DNA from 4 places in the Paenibacillus sp. Dod16 genome. Region 3 is predicted to be linked to each of the others. Evidence: predicted binding sites of a transcription regulator. Region 3 holds the regulator's gene; each other region holds the start of a gene.
The links. The regulator Rex, encoded in region 3, represses fermentation and respiration genes when NADH is low (regulators of the CRP and FNR family bind a similar motif). The targets are predictions, from matches to a motif close to TTGTGAAATATTTCACAA.

Region 1 (3,163 bases), on a different contig from region 3:
CGGCAAGACCGTATTGTACTGCATCCAGAACAACAAGTATCTGCTGGACCTGACGCTGGATGAGTTCAAGCAGTTCTCGGAGCTGTTCGACGACTCCATTTATGGTGTGCTTCAACCCGAGACGGTAGTCAATGCGCGTAACGTTTACGGCGGCACGGCAACCGAGCAGGTGAAGGCGGCCATTGACCGCAGCGTGCGGACGCTTCAGGTTACGGAAGAATGGCTGGGTCTCCGTCAAGGGAATGTAGAGTAACGATACAGAAATCGCAAGCGTGAAAAAATAGAGGTGGACCGGCAAACGCTACATTTGCCGATCCACCTTTTTTAAGATATCAAAAAAGTATGAACGAATCGCAGGGGCGGTGTCCTCCATTGCATGCGGATAAACCGAACAGCGGGACAACTGCTGCCCGTAGGATGGGCATGCATATCTGGATTCATCAGGCTTTCAACGGAAGCCACTTCAGCACATCCTGAATGTGAGTATCCCAATATCCCCAATCATGGCCGCCTGGGCCTTCCAGATAGGTGAGATCGAGGGAGGTTTCTTCGCAGGCCTTGCGGAACGCTTGATTGTCTTCATAGAGGAAGTCTTCGGTTCCGCAGCATTGATACAGCAGCGGCTTAGGCCCCTCTGATCGATCGACTTCCTGAAGCAGCCACAGCAGGTCGTTGTCGGTGCCGGTAATATCTTGATCTCCGTAGACTAATTGATGTTCAAACAAGGCCTCATTCCTCCGGACATGACCCGCCATATCGAGCGCGCCCGACAAACTGGCAGCTGCGGCAAAGGCTTCGGGACAGCGAAGGGCCAGCTTGAATGCCCCGTACCCGCCCATGGACAAGCCGGCGACGAAGTTATCTTCTCTCGCGTGGGATAACGGGAAGAAGGAACGGGCAATGGCCGGCAGCTCCTGGCTGATGAAGGTCCAGTATTTGCCGCCGTATTCCATGTCCGTATAGAAGCTGCGGTGCACCTGCGGCATAACGACGGCAATGCCCATCTCGGCCACATAGCGTTCGATGGAGGTTCTGCGCAGCCAGATGGAATCGTCGTCGGACAGGCCGTGCAGCAGGAAGAGCGTCGGATGCAGCCCTTTTTTGGCATGATTGGTCATACCAATCTGCGAAGAGGTTTGCTGAGGGAGAATAACGGTCATGGACGTGCTGAGACCGAGTACCTCCGAGTAGAAGTGACATTGCATAAGAGCCATGTTATGTATCCCCTTTCACTTTTGTAAATGTGAGATCGAAAAGACGAGTCTATTTAAATCATATCACAATCCTCGGGGATATAAAGGCGGCTCGGGCCGGAATCGAAATGGATAGGATAAGCTGCATACTTCATCTCGGTCTCGAGACCGAGGCGAAGTTCAGCCATCGGGCTGTTCTATGATTAGCGGGGTTGTGGTATCTTAGAGGGAGATTATGGCTCCACCCTGGTGGAGGATGGACTTTTATTTAAGGTAATTGTTGTGATGAAGCAGTTTAGATATAGATAGTGATTACTTTGTGATATGGAGGATACTCATGATACCACGTGACGACAAGCTATCCGATCTGAAGATTACGGGCACCGGAAGTTCAAGCGGCGGCCAATACGACAAGGTACGCATTGACGGTGCCGGGCAAATAAATGGAGATCTGGAGTGCCGGGAATTGATAGGCAATGGAACGATGAGCGTCAATGGCGCCGTCGCTGCGCGTACGATTCGCGTGAACGGTTCGGGAACCATTAAGGGGGCCGTGGAGTCTGAGGAGCTGAATGTTGCCGGCAGCCTGAGCTTGAAAGAAGGATTGCGCAGCAGATCCATCTACATCGGGGGGCATTGCAGCGTTCACGGAGATTCCGAATCGAAGAAGCTTGAGGTTACCGGAAACTTGAGAAGCCATGGTGATGTGCGGAGTGAATCCGCCACGTTCCAGGGAGGCTTTAAGATCGATGGCCGCCTGCATGTTGGAACAGCGGATATCCGAGTATTGGGTCGCTGCCTTGCACAGGAAATCGTTGGAGACCGGATCACGATTCGCAAAAAAGGGAAGCGGCTCTGGGAAATGCTGTCCTTGTCTTTAAGGGGAACGCGCCTGGAGGCTCGTATTATTGAAGGCGACGTCCTTGATCTCGAGTATGTCGAAGCTGATATCGTCCGCGGTAATCGGGTGATCCTAGGCAAAGGCTGCGAGATTCGGCAAGTGGAGTACAGAGATGAACTGTCACAGCATCCGGAAGCCGAGGTCAGAGCGTCCAGGCGGTTTTAAGGGTGGAAACCATCCCCGCGTTCAGGCCTTAGGCCGAACAGGTGGAATATACCGAGGCCTTCAGCGCAGATGCCATGGCAGAAGTCGGGACCTTTTATAAAATCGATGTCTTACACTAAATAGCGGCAAGGCAAACAGCCCGGATTCGCGGTTCTATTCGCGAATCCGGGCTGTTCCATGTTTCTACTATGTTCGGTATGACCAATGGGAAATCCTCAAGGGCTTTCGCCGCAGAACGGAACCGATAGAGTAGACGTCGATGTTTTTAATGCTATCTCCAGGTTTAGGGTGCGCTGATACCGTCCTCAACCACTTCCTCTTTCGGTGTGTCATTCGCTTCCGGCAGTTGGACCTCGCTTGTCGGATTGATGGCAACGATGCTGTTCTGGGGGCGATAGGTATCCTTGGATATTTTAACCTTCTCTACAACCTTGCCGTTTACTTTCTTGGTTCGGTAGGTTTCAACCACATAGCCTGGCTTCCCGTTCTGAACCACCTGCTTGAGTCCTGGCGGCAGCGAGTTATTGTGAATGACCTTCTCTGGTGACGGCAAGGTTTCAACGGTGGTGGACACAAGCTCATATTCCGTGTTTTCCGGGAAGGTGCCAAACATCTTCAACGTTAAATTACCGTGCGATACTTCCGATAAAATAAGCAGATGCTTGCCTGTGTTGTTTCGGAAACGGAAATTGATCGCCCCTTCCGCGAAGGTGGCATCCTGCCCCTTGGGCAGGTAGCTGACCGGAAGGGAATGATTCCGCCTTTCGGTGATCTCCAGTCCGATCAGTAGGGCGGCATGATACACCGTGCTGGATACCTGGCAGATTCCGCCGCCGATGCCGGGGACCAGCTTGCCGTTCACGATGACAGGAGCTTCTTCAAAGCCGTATTCCTTTTTCGCGGT
Region 2 (3,163 bases), on a different contig from region 3:
GTATGGCATTATCGATACCGTACAGCGAAAGGCAAGCGAATCCGACTACCAGGTTACCATGGTCATCCCGCAGTTCATCCCCAATAAGGGCTGGCATAACTTCCTGCACAATCAATCCAGCTTGCTCATCCGTGCACATTTGCTGTATCGGAGAGAAGTGATTTTTACGACTGTGCCTTACCATTTATAAATAGCGGGCTTGTTCCTTTTGCGACTTATGCAAAGAGTCCGCTCCGCCAACAACGACAAAAAAGCTGCGATCATCCGACCCTATCCCTTAGGGAGCGGTCGATCGCAGCTATTTTCTCGCCTTTATTTACCAGGCTTCAGTATAATATTTCTACGCAGAATGAACCTGTTGAGCAGTGCCGGTAGCCGGAGCGGAAGGCAGCGCAGCTTCTTGTTCGCCGCGTGGAATGACCTCAACCTTATCATTCTTCTTCAAATATACGGTCCCGTAGGCAGCTCCCACAAACAGCGCGCCTCCGACGAAATTGCCAAGCCATACCGGAATGAAATTTATGAAATACTCACCCCAGCTGTAATACCCTTCAAATATCGCGGCCGGAATGAGGAACATGTTGGCCACCACGTGCTGAAAGCCGATGGCTACAAACGCCATCGTCGGAAACCAGATCCCGAAAATTTTGCCACTCATCTGGTCCGATCCGTAGGACAGCCACACGGCGAGCGCTACGAGCCAGTTGCAGCCGATGCCCGACAAGAAAGCCTGCAGGAAGCTGTCGTCCAGCTTGTGTCCCGCCATATCCACCAGCTTCTCCAGATAAACTCCGCTGCCTGTCAGACCGGTCACATGACCGAAGAAGTAAGCGACGAACAACGCCCCCGCCATATTGCTTACCGTGACGAGAGCTAAATTCCGTATCATCTCCTTCGTGGAAATCCGCTTCTTGAATCTGGCCAGGGACACGGCCATCATGTTGCCCGTCAGCAGCTCTCCGCCTGCGAGCAATACAAGGATCAGTCCGACAGGGAATATCGCCGCGCCTATAAAACCGGCAATGCCTCCCCAAGCCTCAGACGCCCCGGCAATCACGCGAATATCCAGCAAAAAGCCGAGCGCGATAAAAGCCCCCGCCAAAAATCCTAATATCATTACGTTCATGACGGAGTTATGTGCTTTTTTCACCCCGTTCTCCACGGTGATCTCCGCAATGCGATCCGGTTTGTAATAGGCCATGGCCGTTCCCCCATTTCTCCCGCATTCCGTCCTGAAAATCTCTCGAATGCAGCTTCTGATGTTTCTGTTACAGTTACCCATATTGTACCGCAGCAGCCAAAGCAAGAACGTGAATTATATCACGACCCAGTACGTCAGGATCGGACATCCTTGTGTCCTGGCTGCCCTTGATCACGTTTGAGATCGATCATTCGCTCGATCTGAGCCAGCGGTACATATAAAAAAATGCGGTGCCCGGAGATAATCCCGACACCGCTTGGTTGGTGCTTTTACCAGCCCTCTTGTTCTAAACCAGCTAACTTATGCCAGTTTATAAGCAACACGTTCTAAACCAGCAGCCTATGCCAATTTACCAGCAACACGTTCTAACCACTATCCTATGCCTCGGCGGCAGTCTCTACTCTAACAGGCGTTTCCTTTTCCTGAGCCGGAACGTTCGAGATCGGAAGCTTCATGCTAATCAAGGACGAAAGCAGGAAGAGCGCGCCTGCCGTAAAATACACGACCACAATGGAGGTTACCGACATATACCATCCCGTAAACCCGGAGCCGATGAGCAGCATGCCGGTAAACATCGGCGTCATCACGCCATTCAGCCGACCGATGAATTTCTCTTCCACCTGCTGCATCATCACGGCCATCAGAACCGTCTGCGCCATCGCCATCAGCACCCCGGTTGCGAAGCGCATCGTGCCGGTCAGGATCGGCCACTGGGACAGCACCTCGACAAAGGTCGAGAGGCCAAGGAAGGCAAGCCCGGCGAACAACAAGTAGTTGCCTTTCACTCTCCCCGCAATGACAGCAGCCAGCACGCCGCCAATTAACATGCCTAGGCCCTCTAGCGCGGTGAACCACTGAACGCTGGACATTGCCAGTTGTAAACGCTCCGTGATGACAAAGATATCAAGCGGCTGAACAAGTCCGCTGCCGAGCGCCAATAAAACATAGACCACCAGCAGCACCTTCAACAGCCGGCTGGACCCGATATAAGTGATGCCCGCCTTCATGTCCTTCATAAAAGAACCGGTCGATTCCGAATTGTTAGAGGGTTCATCCACACTGGAAGGAAGACACATTAGCACGATCGCCGAAGCGCCGAATAGAACCAACAAGCTGATTAAAGACGCCTGCAATCCAAAAGCTTGATAAATCGTCGTACCGACCATCGGTCCCAAAATGATAAACAGCGACATCGAGGTCTGGGACAAAGCTGTGGCCGCGGGCACATGCTCATCCGGCAAGCAGCGCTTGATGAGCTTCATGGACGAAGGCTGCGAGAATTGAGATACAACAGCCGAGACCAGGGTCACCGCAAAAACGGCCTGCCAATATCCCGCATACACAACGAACAGGATAAGCAATATGGATAAAAAGCTGAGAATGTCCCCCCAGATCATCGTTCGCTTGGGACGCCAACGGTCCGCCAGCACGCCGCCAATCATGGAGATCACAAAGATCGGAGCGTATTCAATTACGGTAAGCAGCGATACGGCGACCGGATCATGGTTGCTCTTCTCCATAATGAAGAACAACAATGCCATGTTGCGGATCCAGATCCCGATATTTTGCATGAAATCCGAAACCATCAGCAGCACGAACGCGCGGTTGCCAAACAAATGCCTCATGTTTTATCCCCCTAGTTTAAACCGACTATTCGGTTTAAATATATTTATGCGGAAACGCCCGCCCCGCTTGCAAATCGAGAAGAAGCGTTTCCGATAAATCCTCCGGTTCACTACGATCCTCAACTCGATAACACACCGTTTAAAAAGTAAGTGACTCCCTTGCGATACAGCTGCCTTGATTCCTCCTGGGTCCGTTCAAAATACCACACCGACATCCCATCAAGCAGCGATGCGAATATGATGGATATTTCCTCTACATCCTCTGCCGGTATTCGCCCTTCGCTTACTCCTTCTGCGAAAATCTCGCGGTAGAGCGTGCGCGGACCTTGCAGGATGG
Region 3 (3,163 bases):
TTCGTTATAAATCTGCTCCCGCATCTGGTCTTCTGACAACCCCGTATTCAACAAAACGGATTGGACAGCGTCGGCACCTTCAACAGGTACGTTGTCATCCGTAAATTTCACCCATACCATACGATCTTGATTGTCCTGATCCTTCCCGCTTATCACCCAATAGTTATTGTCCTCGCCCCACACCGATTTATAGGTCTTCCCGGACGTAACCAATTGGCCATGCTGTTTGGCGGCAGCAATTGCCATTCTTTCTTCATTCCAAGCATCTTTCATCACATATGAATAATAGAGCTGTAAACCAAGCAGTAACAGCAGCACGCCGGATACACTCAGCAATATCCACTTCGTTTTTTTCTTCAAATCCGTCTTCCTCGCTCCCCTTGATTATTCCCTAGAGGGTTGTAAGACGCTCAAAGGCACGCTGCGCTTCCCGGCGGATACGTTCCTCATCGAGAGTGAGACTCGCGCCATTCTTCACTACCTGCTTGCCGTCAACCCATACATGCTCTACATCCTTCGCACTGGCGGAGTAGATAGCATGAGAAATGTAATCCGTCTTCGGAAGGAAGTGCGCCTGATCCGTGTTCAGTGCGATCATATCTGCCTTCATGCCTACCGCAAGCGTACCAATATCCGTAAGGAAGGCTGACTTGGCTCCATATTCTGTACCCATCCGAAGCGCTTCGGATGCTGGAATTGCGGTTGGATCCCCGCTTACTCCTTTATGGATCAGTGCGGCGAGCCGCATCTCTTCAAACATATCCAGATTATTATTGCTGGCAGGTCCATCGGTACCCAAAGACACGGTGACCCCGGCTTTCAGCAGTGCAGGCACGCGAGCGATGCCGCTGGCAAGCTTCAAATTGCTGCCTGGATTATGCGAAACCATAACTTGATGTTTGGCCAGAATTTCGATTTCTTCATCGGTCAGATGGACGGCATGCGCAAGCAGCGTTGGACGGGAGAACATGCCAAGCTTCTCTAGATGGGCAACAGGGCGAAGTCCGTAGTCATTTACGTTCTGAGCTACTTCCGTTTCCGTTTCGGACATATGCGTATGCAAAGGCAGATTCAAATCATGTGACGCTTGCACGAATTTTTCGATGAAATCCGGCGGGCACGTATAGGGTGCATGCGGTGAGATCATCGTCGTAATTCTACCGTCAGCCTGACCATGCCAGTCTTTCGCGAATGCAACCGCCTCTTCCAGCTTCTGCTGCTGCACCTCAGGCGGACATAATCCGATGACACCGCGCGTCAGAACGCCGCGCATGCCTGAGTCCTCCACTACCTTTGCAACCTGATCCATATGATCATACATATCCACAAATGTCGTGGTTCCGCCTTTAATCATCTCCAGCACGGAGAGCGAGGTTCCCCAGTATACATCGTCGGCCGTGAATTTGGCTTCCATCGGCCACATTTTTTCCTGAAGCCATACTTGCAGTGCCAGATCGTCGCCATACCCGCGAAGAAGCGACATGGCCGCATGTCCGTGCGTATTCACCAATCCAGGCAGGAAAAACAGATGGGTTCCGTCGATGATTTCTGTTCCCTCTTGGACAGTCGGCTCTTCTTCACCCAGGTAAGTGATCCGGTCGTTCTCCACGACCATATATCCGTGTAACACGGATCTGCCTTCCTCTAGTACCGCAAACGTTCCGTTTTTAACCATCCACTTCGTTGTCGTCATGTGCTGCATCCTCCTTGCCGTTATCCAAATAATAGGCCAAACTCTGCAAATCCGTAGTAAAATCTGCCGTATGGATACGGATATGGGGTGGAGCTTTCAGGATGGTCGGCGCAAAATTCAGGATAGCCTCGATGCCTGCCGCGATAAGTTGATTCGCTACATTCTGCGCCTCAAAATCCGGAACGGTGATAATCCCGATACGAATGCCGTACTCATGAACCGTCTTCTCCAGTTCCTCCATCGGCTGTACGACCAAATTGTTAATTTTCATACCAACTTTGGGAGAATACGAATCGAAAACCGCCACAATCTTCATATTGTCCTTCAGAAATGCATTGTAATTCGATAATGCATGTCCAAGATTACCGGCCCCAATCAATGCGACATTGATCTTCTGGTCCAGCTTTAGAATCTGGCGAATTTTCTCGATCAGATAAGATACGTCATATCCGATCCCTTTCCGTCCAAAATCACCGAAATACGCTAGGTCCTTACGAATTTGAGCAGGATTGAGGTCCAGTTTCTGCCCCAGTTCCTGGGAGGAAACCGTGGAGACCTCCCTTTTCTGAAGCTCATTCAAATAGCGCAAGTATACAGGTAATCTGCGGACCACGGCTTCCGAAATTTTTTCCGATTTCATGCATGCTCCCCCTAATAATAGGTTAATAACTACATTTGTTTGTGCTCGTTCATGGTTTCACTTTATTCAGCTTGGTTCCCTATGCCTGCCTCTTCCTGCAGCCATTTCGAAATTCGGGGAACGATCCCCTCTGTCGGCATGTGCTCCATCTTCGGTCCAGGCAAGGAATATAAGAAATACTTCCCGTAATAGGATTCAATGACCCGAGTATCGTAAACGATGACAATCCCCTTATCCTGCGCGGTCCGTACCAGTCGGCCAAATCCCTGTTTGAAGCGAATGACCGCTTGCGGAACCGAAAGCTTCATGAACGGGTTCTTCTTCTGCTGCTGCAGAAGCTCGCTCTTGGCTTCGACCAGAGGGTGATTCGGCGGCTGGAACGGCAGCCGGACGATGGCAAGGCAGGTGAGCGCCTCACCGGGTATATCTACTCCTTCCCAGAAGGAGCTGGTGCCAAGCAGAACCGAAGCGCTGCTATCCTGGAATCTCCGGATTAACTTGGTACGGCTGGTTCCGTCCATCCCTTGTCCCAGTACCGTAATATCGCTGGATCCCAGCGCCTCCTTCAAGGGCTCATGCACCTGACGCAGCATGCGGTACGAGGTGAACAGGACAAGCATGCGACCATGCGTTGCGATGGCCGTATCAGCCAATGATTGCACAAGTGTATTCACAAAGAGTGCATCCCCGACCGAGCCCTTCAAGCTCGGAAAATCGCGCGGCACAACAAGGAGAGCCTGCTCCCTGTAATTAAACGGGGACGGCAGCAGGACCGTGTTCAGGTTGCCGTTATCTGCCGCTTCCTGAAGACCCAAGTTCTCGATCATGAA
Region 4 (3,163 bases), on a different contig from region 3:
CGCCAGCCGGGATCCGATACAGTCGGTTCTCCTTGCCATCTTCAGTGGATGGTAAAATCTTTCCCTCCATTCTTAGGGGGAACGTTGCCGCTTCCTTAATCATATTTTTCACAAGACCGATCTCGAATGCCGCCTTCAGACACGTTCCGCCCAGCTCCTGAACAATAATGGACGTAATATCTTCCTCATGCGACTCCATATATTTAACCGCATTTTCAAGGATGTCACGTTTACGGTAAGGGTTAACCTTGTCCCATTCCAGCTTAGCTTGGTAGGCAGCCTGATAGGCATCATCAATGTCTGCAACACTCGCGATTTGAAAAGCCGTAATGACCTCATCATTATATGGATTGATGTCAGGCAGCGTTTTACCGCTTTTACCGTCTCGCCATACCCCGCCTATGAATTGTTTTCCCAATTTCGAATAATCCATATGAACCCTCCTGTGTCGAATAATTCCAACTGATATATTTATCGACTGAATACAGGGAATAGTTAAGTGAATTTTATTTGACCTCTTCTCCCTCCCGGGGAAGGAGTCTGCACGCTAATCATGACAAAACAATAACGCCCTAACCTTAAGGTTAGGGCGTTATTGTTAGGGCGTTATTTTACACGTTCGATCGTCATCCGAGCAATACATCACCCAGCTTAGAAGGGGTTCTAACCAACGTTATACCGCTTCGCGAATCCGCTCAAACAAGATGTTGTTTTCCAGATGGATATGCTCGAAGGTGTCCTTTTCAAGCATGGCCAACCGTTGATAGACCAGCCGATACGTGCCGCAGGCATCCGACGGAAGTTCGAAATCAGCGGTTACTTCCCTGAGCTCTTGAAGCAATCTGCCGGCGTGAGCATGTTCATCTTCCAGCTCAGACACATGCGGCTTAAGCTCCGCTGCAGCTTGGTGGTTAGGCTCTGCAACAAATTTCAAGATAAGCGGGAATACATGCTCGTCCTCATCCTTCGTATGCTCCAGCAGTTCTTTTTTCAGATCCGAGAAAAGCTCCTGCACCCGGAGAAGCTCGGGATGATGCTCTCCATGAACGCGTGCCAACTTCGTCACATACGGCGTTAAAGCAGGTAATTCATCCCGCAAGAAGGCATGATGTTTATGCTGGATGTATTCAATCAGTTCGGATTCCCTCAGTGAAGCCGGACGGCTTTCCTGATAATCGGCAAACTTGTTCTCCAGGGTTTGAACCTTCTCCAGTACGGCGGCAGGTTCCAAATTACGCTGTTTAGCTGCTTCTTCCAGTGGCACCTGCCCTCCACAACAAAAATCAATCCGGAGTGATCGGAATAAATCCGCCGTTTGCGGGATGGATGTAACAATATCGGATACCTGGCTCTGAAGCGTGAATGAACTCATAGTCAAACCTCCTTAGACTAAACCCCGTCTTTGTGAACTATTTCACTCTTACAACCCAAGTATATGAAACTCCTGTCTCCGTACATGTGATTGCAGTCATACTGAAATGGAACACTATGTGAACGTTCAGGATCCGAGAACTACGGGAGCCAGAGCAACACAAAAACAGGGATCTCATCATCCCTGTTTTGTGGATTCTGGAATAGAAGCATCATGATATCCAGCGTGATTCAAAATTTGAGGGCTTTAGAACTTATATAATCCCTTCTCTTAATGCCTCGGCATGCCGCAGCAGGATGTCCGCCGCCAGTTCTGACACATGTTTGCCCCGCTGTGCCCGGACCTCGTTCTCAAAGCTGCCCATATTTCCCTTTTCCAGCTTCTTTGTCAAACTGTTGGCGATACCGGCATTCCCAATCTCTCCGCTGCTCAGGAACCGTTCGATCAAAGCGATCATATCACCGGTGCTCGTAACCGTCTGAAATTCAATCTCAGCTACTGACGTATTGCCCGCAAGATCTGCTCCTTCAACGGTTAAGACATGACTCCCGAGCGGGAGCTGATACAGCGGGATGGCTTCACCGGGTTGAACGGGATTACCGTCCAGCTTGATAACCGTCCGGCTGTCGTCGACGCCGGAAACGGAATCGCTCATTTCAATGATCGGCGTCCAATCCCTGGAGACATTCCATCCTCCCTCCTGTACCGGTGTTTCTACGTGAATATCCGGTGGGGACAGATCCATGTTCAATACAATGGATCGGATGCTTTCTTCAAGACCTGCAGCGTTGACGGAGCGATAGTATATCGCAGCCGCGGCCGCTTCCCGGTCCAGAACGATCGGCCCCGAGTACGAAGTCCAGGTGATACCGTCTAAACTGTAGACGGTTTCGGTAACAGTTGAACCGTCGTCTTCCGCACTCAATTCAATGGTAACCGGCACCGTATACCAGCCGTTCAGGCCGTTCGGTGTTTCCGGTGTTATTTTGGACGATGTGTGCGGAGGTGTATCGTCTTCTTCCCCGTAAGGCTGCGGAAGAACAGGCATTCTAGTCGGATCCCAACCATCCGATCCCTTCATCATCATTGGAATCGTGTACAGATTCGCTTCCTCCGGCGTGAGCTGCTTCGACCAATTCGCGCGGGCTTCGGCTGCCGCACCAGGTCCGGTATTGTTATATTCATAGTATTTGGCGGTTTTCTCGTTATCCGGTCGTCCCCAGTTATGCCAGCCTTTATCGTGCACGATTCCTTCCATTTCCGTGTTCATGAACAGCACATGGGCAAAGGGTCTCCATGGTCGCCCGAGGTAGACATCTTCGATTCCATCCGCTCCTGTAATCCTGCTGTTGAGGAACAAATATCCGTAGGGCTGATTTTCCGGCGTGCTGGCAGCGGTAATATATCCGCCTGAACGGACATTGTGAATGACGCTCTGGTCAAACACGGCGATTCCAGGTCCATAGATAAAATCCACCGCTCCTTCAATATAACTGTTCTTTACATAGACCCGTTTCCCGGCATTGTTCACAAAGAACGTATCCTGATAACCGATCATGCGGACATTGTTGAAATAGGCCCGGTCTCCCCGAAGGTCCAGCGCGGGCGCCGGGCCTTGAGGACCCGCTCCATTCGCAAACGTGATGTTCTCGGCGGTAAAATCATCGGATTCGACGGCGGTGGCACGTTCATTGAATCCGGTGCCCGTTATCCCGGTATAGGTAATGACCGTATCTTCCTTGCTCTCGCCAATAAAGCTCACGGCATGCTTCGTCTTGGGAACGGTAACCT

Region 1: a site for Rex is predicted at 1,266-1,283, ahead of ACPV3A_RS01110 (polymer-forming cytoskeletal protein). Genes of this name have one in related genera too.
Region 2: a site for Rex is predicted at 1,309-1,326, ahead of ACPV3A_RS00505 (formate/nitrite transporter family protein). Genes of this name have one in related genera too.
Region 4: a site for Rex is predicted at 1,403-1,420, ahead of ric (iron-sulfur cluster repair di-iron protein). Genes of this name have one in related genera too.

What each region holds. Positions count from the first base shown of each region.
Region 1 is NZ_JBNDYG010000001.1:258,519-261,681, forward strand. Features, by position in the region: gene argH (argininosuccinate lyase) at 1-253, shown strand, start outside; gene ACPV3A_RS01105 (alpha/beta hydrolase) at 441-1,214, opposite strand; gene ACPV3A_RS01110 (polymer-forming cytoskeletal protein) at 1,531-2,259, shown strand; gene ACPV3A_RS01115 (VanW family protein) at 2,543-3,163, opposite strand, start outside.
Region 2 is NZ_JBNDYG010000001.1:115,807-118,969, reverse strand. Features, by position in the region: partial or broken gene ACPV3A_RS00510 (hypothetical protein) at 11-190, shown strand; gene ACPV3A_RS00505 (formate/nitrite transporter family protein) at 341-1,201, opposite strand; gene ACPV3A_RS00500 (MFS transporter) at 1,579-2,826, opposite strand; gene ACPV3A_RS00495 (TetR/AcrR family transcriptional regulator) at 2,946-3,163, opposite strand, start outside.
Region 3 is NZ_JBNDYG010000005.1:119,201-122,363, forward strand. Features, by position in the region: gene ACPV3A_RS05260 (DUF5590 domain-containing protein) at 1-360, opposite strand, end outside; gene ACPV3A_RS05265 (amidohydrolase) at 392-1,693, opposite strand; gene ACPV3A_RS05270 (redox-sensing transcriptional repressor Rex) at 1,668-2,333, opposite strand; gene dinG (ATP-dependent DNA helicase DinG) at 2,396-3,163, opposite strand, start outside.
Region 4 is NZ_JBNDYG010000036.1:57,651-60,813, reverse strand. Features, by position in the region: gene ACPV3A_RS24680 (aldehyde dehydrogenase family protein) at 1-433, opposite strand, end outside; gene ric (iron-sulfur cluster repair di-iron protein) at 674-1,372, opposite strand; gene ACPV3A_RS24670 (pectinesterase family protein) at 1,626-3,163, opposite strand, start outside.